Rhizobium sp. N324: one gene and its partner. The protein of the gene in region 1 interacts with the protein of each later gene in a pairwise test. Links are inferred from orthologs where the notes say so. Each region holds a gene or a part of one and is shown in the gene's direction. Other genes may lie near its edges.

Evidence for each region. The genes of interacting proteins can lie anywhere in the genome.
Region 2: the proteins of secA (region 1) and secB interact in binary tests that used the Escherichia coli proteins (3 or more experiments, as listed by UniProt). The link is inferred for Rhizobium sp. N324 from one-to-one orthologs.

What each region holds. Positions count from the first base shown.
Region 1 is NZ_CP013630.1:4,220,051-4,223,439, forward strand. Bases 68-3,377 are described here. They hold secA (preprotein translocase subunit SecA), read left to right. Parts: upstream 68-459; coding sequence 460-3,177; downstream 3,178-3,377. Other genes in these bases: AMK05_RS20275 (peptidylprolyl isomerase), read right to left, coding at 68-215; AMK05_RS20285 (lipopolysaccharide biosynthesis protein), read left to right, coding at 3,356-3,377. Outside these bases: more of AMK05_RS20275, read right to left, coding at 1-67; more of AMK05_RS20285, read left to right, coding at 3,378-3,389. UniProt on the Escherichia coli protein: Required for protein export, interacts with the SecYEG preprotein conducting channel.
Region 2 is NZ_CP013630.1:2,912-5,772, reverse strand. Bases 80-2,861 are described here. They hold secB (protein-export chaperone SecB), read left to right. Parts: upstream 80-1,120; coding sequence 1,121-1,603; downstream 1,604-2,861. Other genes in these bases: coaE (dephospho-CoA kinase), read right to left, coding at 2,385-2,861; dnaQ (DNA polymerase III subunit epsilon), read right to left, coding at 1,670-2,392; AMK05_RS00040 (FxsA family protein), read left to right, coding at 513-1,019; AMK05_RS00045 (Tim44/TimA family putative adaptor protein), read right to left, coding at 80-381. In the rest of the region: more of AMK05_RS00045, read right to left, coding at 1-79. UniProt on the Escherichia coli protein: One of the proteins required for the normal export of some preproteins out of the cell cytoplasm. It is a molecular chaperone that binds to a subset of precursor proteins, maintaining them in a translocation-competent state.

The sequences.
Region 1 (3,389 bases):
ACGTCGATGGCGGCGGAAAGGGCTGCGACCTTCTTCTGATCGTCGGGAAGCTGCGCCAGCTGCGGGTCGAGATTGGCGACGGCAAGGTCGAGTTCCGACTGGTGAATCTCCAGATTGCCGACCTTGGCGATGACGGCGTCATCGGCATAGGCCGGGGCCTGGAGCGCAACAAAAGTTGCAAACGCCAGAACGGCAAGTTTGTTGGTGCTCAACATGAAATACCCTTCACAGTTACATCGCCGCTTTCAGCATCGCCTGAATCGGCTCAAAATAGCCATCAACACCGGATTGTGGCCTTTCTGTATCCGCCAAATCCGTTGACATCATTCGACCCCCCTCTTATCTGTCACGCAACCTCGCGTCCAGAACAGTTTCCGGGCGTTTTAGCCGCGCGCCTGATTTTCGGCTGGGCCGCGAACAACAAACGCCGGGGAAGAATATTGAGAAAGGACCAGTCATATGGTCAGCTTTGGCGGTATAGCCCGCAAGTTATTTGGGTCCTCCAATGACCGCCGCGTGCGGTCCTTCCAGCCGAACGTCGCTGCCATCAACTCTATCGAAGAGAAGACCAAGGCCCTGACGGACGAGCAGCTGGCGGCAAAGACCGTCGAGTTTCGCGCTTTGCTCGCCGAGGGCAAGACGCTCGACGACATCCTGATCCCGGCCTTCGCGGTCGTGCGCGAAGCCTCGCGCCGCGTTCTCGGCCTGCGGCCTTTTGACGTACAGCTGGTCGGCGGCATGATCCTGCATTCGAATGCGATTGCCGAGATGAAGACCGGCGAAGGCAAGACCCTCGTCGCGACCCTGCCGGTCTACCTGAACGCGCTTTCCGGCAAGGGCGTGCACGTCGTCACCGTCAACGATTACCTCGCCCAGCGCGATGCCGCGACCATGGGTCGCGTCTACGGCTTCCTCGGCATGACCACCGGCGTCATCGTCCACGGCCTGTCGGACGAGGAACGCCACGCGGCCTATGCCTGCGACATCACCTACGCCACCAACAACGAACTCGGCTTCGATTATCTGCGCGATAACATGAAGTACGAGAAGAACCAGATGGTCCAGCGCGGCCACAACTTCGCGATCGTCGACGAAGTGGACTCAATCCTCGTCGATGAGGCGCGCACGCCGCTGATCATCTCCGGTCCGCTCGACGACCGCTCCGAACTCTACAATACGATCGACGCCTTCATTCCGCTGCTCGTCCCCAGCGATTACGAAATCGACGAGAAGCAGCGCTCGGCCAACTTCTCCGAAGAGGGCACCGAGAAGCTGGAAAACCTGCTCCGCCAGGCCGGACTCTTGAAGGGCAATGCGCTCTACGACATCGAGAACGTCGCGATCGTCCACCACGTCAACAACGCGCTGAAGGCCCACAAGCTCTTCCAGCGCGACAAGGACTATATCGTCCGCAATGACGAAGTCGTCATCATCGACGAGTTCACCGGCCGCATGATGCCGGGCCGCCGTTATTCGGAAGGCCAGCACCAGGCGCTCGAAGCCAAGGAAAAGGTTCAGATCCAGCCGGAAAACCAGACGCTGGCCTCGATCACCTTCCAGAATTATTTCCGCATGTACGCCAAGCTCGCCGGCATGACCGGTACGGCGCAGACGGAAGCGGAAGAATTCGCCAATATCTACAATCTCGACGTCATCGAGGTCCCGACCAACCTACCGATCAAGCGCCTCGACGAGGACGACGAGGTTTACCGGACCTTCGACGAAAAGTTCAAGGCGATCATCGAGGAGATCCTCGACGCCCATAAACGCGGCCAGCCGGTGCTGGTCGGCACCACCTCGATCGAAAAATCCGAACTGCTCGCCGAGCGCCTGCGCAAGCAGGGCTTCGACGACTTCCAGGTGCTGAACGCCCGCTATCATGAGCAGGAAGCCTATATCGTCGCCCAGGCCGGCGTGCCGGGGGCCATCACCATCGCCACCAATATGGCCGGCCGCGGTACCGACATCCAGCTCGGCGGCAACCTCGACATGCGCATCGAGCGCGAACTCGGCGAAGTCGAAGCCGGTCCGGAACGGGAAGCCCGGATCCAGGCAATCGTCGAGGAGATCAAGGAACTCAAGCAGAAGGCGCTTGCCGCCGGCGGTCTCTACGTCATCGCCACCGAACGCCATGAAAGCCGCCGCATCGACAACCAGCTGCGAGGCCGTTCCGGCCGTCAGGGCGACCCCGGCCGCTCGAAATTCTACCTCTCGCTTCAGGACGACCTGATGCGCATCTTCGGCTCCGACCGCATGGACAGCATGCTAACCAAGCTCGGCCTCAAGGAGGGCGAGGCGATCGTCCATCCCTGGATCAACAAGGCCCTGGAGCGCGCCCAGAAGAAGGTCGAAGCCCGAAATTTCGATATCCGCAAGAACCTCCTGAAGTATGACGACGTTCTCAACGATCAGCGCAAGGTGATCTTCGAGCAGCGCCTCGAACTGATGGAATCGACCAATATTTCCGAGACCGTTTCCGACATGCGCCGTGAGGTGATCGAGGATCTGGTCGAAAAGCATATCCCCGAGCGCGCCTACGCCGAGCAATGGGATGCCGCCGGCCTGAAGACCGGTGCCTTGAACATCCTCAATCTCGATCTGCCGATCGAGGACTGGGTGAAGGAAGAAGGCATCGGCGAAGACGATATCCGCGAGCGCCTGACGCAAGCCACCAACGCCGCCTTCACCGAAAAGGCCGAGCGATTCGGCGACGACATCATGCATTATGTCGAACGCTCGATCGTCATGCAGACGCTCGATCATCTCTGGCGCGAGCACATCGTCAATCTCGACCATCTGCGCTCGGTCATCGGCTTCCGCGGCTATGCTCAGCGCGATCCGCTGCAGGAATACAAGTCGGAAGCCTTCGAGCTGTTCACCGGCCTCCTCAACAATCTGCGTGAGGCCGTCACCGCCCAGCTGATGCGCGTCGAACTCGTGCAGCAGGCGCCGGCCGAACCGGAGCCGCCGCTGATGCAGGCCCATCACCTCGATCCGACCACCGGCGAGGACGATTTCGCCCCGGCGGTCTACCAGGCATCGGAAGTCATCGTTTCGCCGGAGAATCGCAATCCGGATGACCCGGCCACCTGGGGCAAAATCGGCCGCAACGAGATCTGCCCCTGCGGTTCCGGCAAGAAATACAAGCATTGCCACGGCGCCTTCGAGCAGGTCTGAGGCAAGCCGCAAAGATCGTGAAAATGCCGCCTTCGGGCGGCATTTTCTTTTCCGCGACCGCGCTGGAAAACCGCACTATCAGCGTCGGTGACAAGCCCGATCCGGAACCGTTTCTTAACCCTGTTCTGTCAAGACTTCGGGACGATTTGCCTGACCTTCAGAGTTTTGCGTGTTCATCATGGCGGTCATAGAAACAGCGGAAAAGATGCTGC
Region 2 (2,861 bases), 4.2 Mb from region 1 along the record:
CAGCGTTTTCCGGTCGCCGTCGGCATAGGCCATGACGATCATCTCGTAAGCCATGCGGGCGCCGTTCAGAAACTCCTTCGGGCTGAAGGCGGGATCGGCCTTGTTCAGCGCCCGCAGCGATTCGTTGAGCGGCGTTCCAGGTGCGGCGAAGGCATCGATGGCAGCGAAACGATCCTCATCCTCGCTCGTCGAATCGCGGCGCGGCAGGGTCACGACCTTGCCGGCATCGGCGGCTTCGGCCGGAGCCGCATCCCGCGGCGTATAGAGATCGCGCGGCGGCTTCTCATTTCCTGTGCGGCGCCCCAGCACGGAGCGGAGCTGAAAAAAAATCAGCACAGCCGCCACCAGGAAAAATAATGTGATGAAGTCGTTCGAACTCATATCGTATCGCAGCCGCCGTTAACATCTCTGATTTGTACTCCCATATAGTCTGCCTATACAGATGATTCAAATGATGGCTGGCATCTTCGCCGGCGCCAAGAGGAGACCGGCAAGCCCGGGACATGACGACCATGGGTTTTTCGATCCTGCCAGCTTTCATTCTGCTGCTGCCGCTCGCCGAAATTGCCGGTTTCGTCGTCGTCGGCCGGGCAATCGGATTGTGGCTGACGCTGGCGCTCGTCATGCTGGGCTTCGTTCTCGGGGTCGGTCTGCTGCGCCGGCAGGGCATCGGTATTTTGCGCCGCATGTCGAGCGAGGGACGAAACGGGGTTATGCCGGGGCGCGAGTTGCTGCGGCCGGCGATGAACGTCATCGCCTCGCTGCTGCTGATCATTCCCGGCTTCCTCACCGACATCATCGCGATCCTCATTCTCATCCCGCCGGTGCGCGAACTCGTCTGGCGGGCGATCGCCAAACGCTTCGTCGTCGTCAATGCCAAGGGCGGCTATTCTGCCGGCCCGCAACCCGATTTCCGCGACCGCAGGCCGAACTCGAAGGTGGTCGATCTCGACGATGAGGACTATCATAGGGAGCCGGACCGCAACTCGCCATGGTCGGGCAAACATCTCGGCGATTGAGGCGCTGCGGCCGATCAACGGCGCCAAGCGCCCAGGGTTGTAAGCCCTTCCCTGAAATGTTAGATGGCGGCACCATTCCCATGCCCCTCGAGGAAAAGCCAATGGCAGACGATAACAACAGCAACGGTGCGGCCAGCCCCACCCTCTCGATCCTTGCGCAATATACCAAGGATCTCTCCTTCGAAAATCCGGGCGCGCCGCGTTCGCTGCAGGCCCGCGACAAGGCGCCGACGATCAACATCAATGTGAACGTCAACGCCAACCCGCTTTCGGATACGGATTTCGATGTCGTGCTGTCGCTGAATGCCGAAGCCAAGGACGGCGACAAGACGGTTTTCCATGCCGAACTCACCTATGGCGGCGTCTTCCGCGTTGCTGGTTTCCCGCAGGAACACATGCTGCCGGTTCTCTTCATCGAGTGCCCGCGCATGCTTTTCCCCTTCGCCCGTCAGATCATCGCCGACGTGACCCGCAACGGCGGTTTCCCACCGCTGATGATCGACCCGATCGATTTCACCCAGATGTTCGCCCAGCGCGTTGCCGAAGAACAGGCGCGCGCCAAGGTCCAGGCCGTTCCGAACTGAGCGGATGTTTTTCTCTGAGATGCGGATGCCCGGGCAAGTCCCGGGCATTTTCAATTGAGGCCGGTTTTAATTCAAATTGGCGTATTTCGCCCAGATGCCTTTTTCGCCGAGCTTGGCGACGAGCGCCTCATGCGCCTGCGCCTCGGACTGGCTGAGACGAGGGGCAAGCGGGCGGGGCCGCTCGAGCACGGAGGCGATCACCACGTCGTCTTCCTCCGCCCCGTCGCCGCGACCGTTCTGAGCCGATGTAGCGGTCATACTCAGGCCGAATGCGGCCTGCCTGCCGCCGATCATCTCGATATAGACCTCGGCGAGCAGTTCGGAGTCGAGCAGCGCGCCGTGTTTGGTGCGGTGCGAATTGTCGATGCCGTAGCGCCGGCATAGCGCGTCGAGCGAATTCGGCCCCATCGGATGTTTGCGGCGCGCCATCGACAGCGTATCGATCACCTTTTCCGGCAGGATCGGTGGCAAACCGATCCGCGCCAGTTCGGCATTGATGAAGCCCATATCGAAGGTGGCGTTGTGGGCGATCCACTTGGCATCGCCGAAGAAGGCAAGGATTTCTTCGGCAACCTCCGCGAAAGGCTTCTTGTCCTTCAGGAATTCATCGGTGATACCGTGCACGGCGAGTGCATCCGGATGAACCTTCTGATCGCCGGGATTGATGAAGATATGGATCACGTTGCCGGTGGGGAAATGGTTGAAGAGCTCGATGCCGCCGATTTCGATGATGCGGTCGGCGCGGTTGTCGAGGCCGGTGGTTTCCGTATCGAAGATGATCTCACGCATTCCGGAAATCTCCCTTGGCAATCCGTATTTTCAGGTCGGCGATAATCTCGAGCACCCGTTCCTTGGTCTCGGCGAGACTGCGGCTGCTGTCGATCAGATAATCCGCCCTGCGCCGTTTTTCCGTGTCCGGTGTCTGGCGTGATAGAATCATCTCGAATTTTTCCTCGGTCATGCCTTCGCGCGCAAGCACCCTCTCTCGCTGAATCTGTGGACCGGCACTGACGACGACGACGACATCCACTCTTTCCCAGGCGCCGGTTTCGAAGAGCAGCGGAATATCGAGGACGACCATCTCGGCGCCGGCGGCGCGCTGCCGCTTCAGAAAGCCCGTCTCGCGTTTGCGAACCAGCGGATGGACGATCGCTTCGAGGCGTTTGAAGCCGTCGGGATCAAGCGCCAGCTGACGGCCGAGTTCATGGCGGTCGACGGTTCCGTCCTTCATCGTGCCGGGAAAGGCGGCATCCACCAG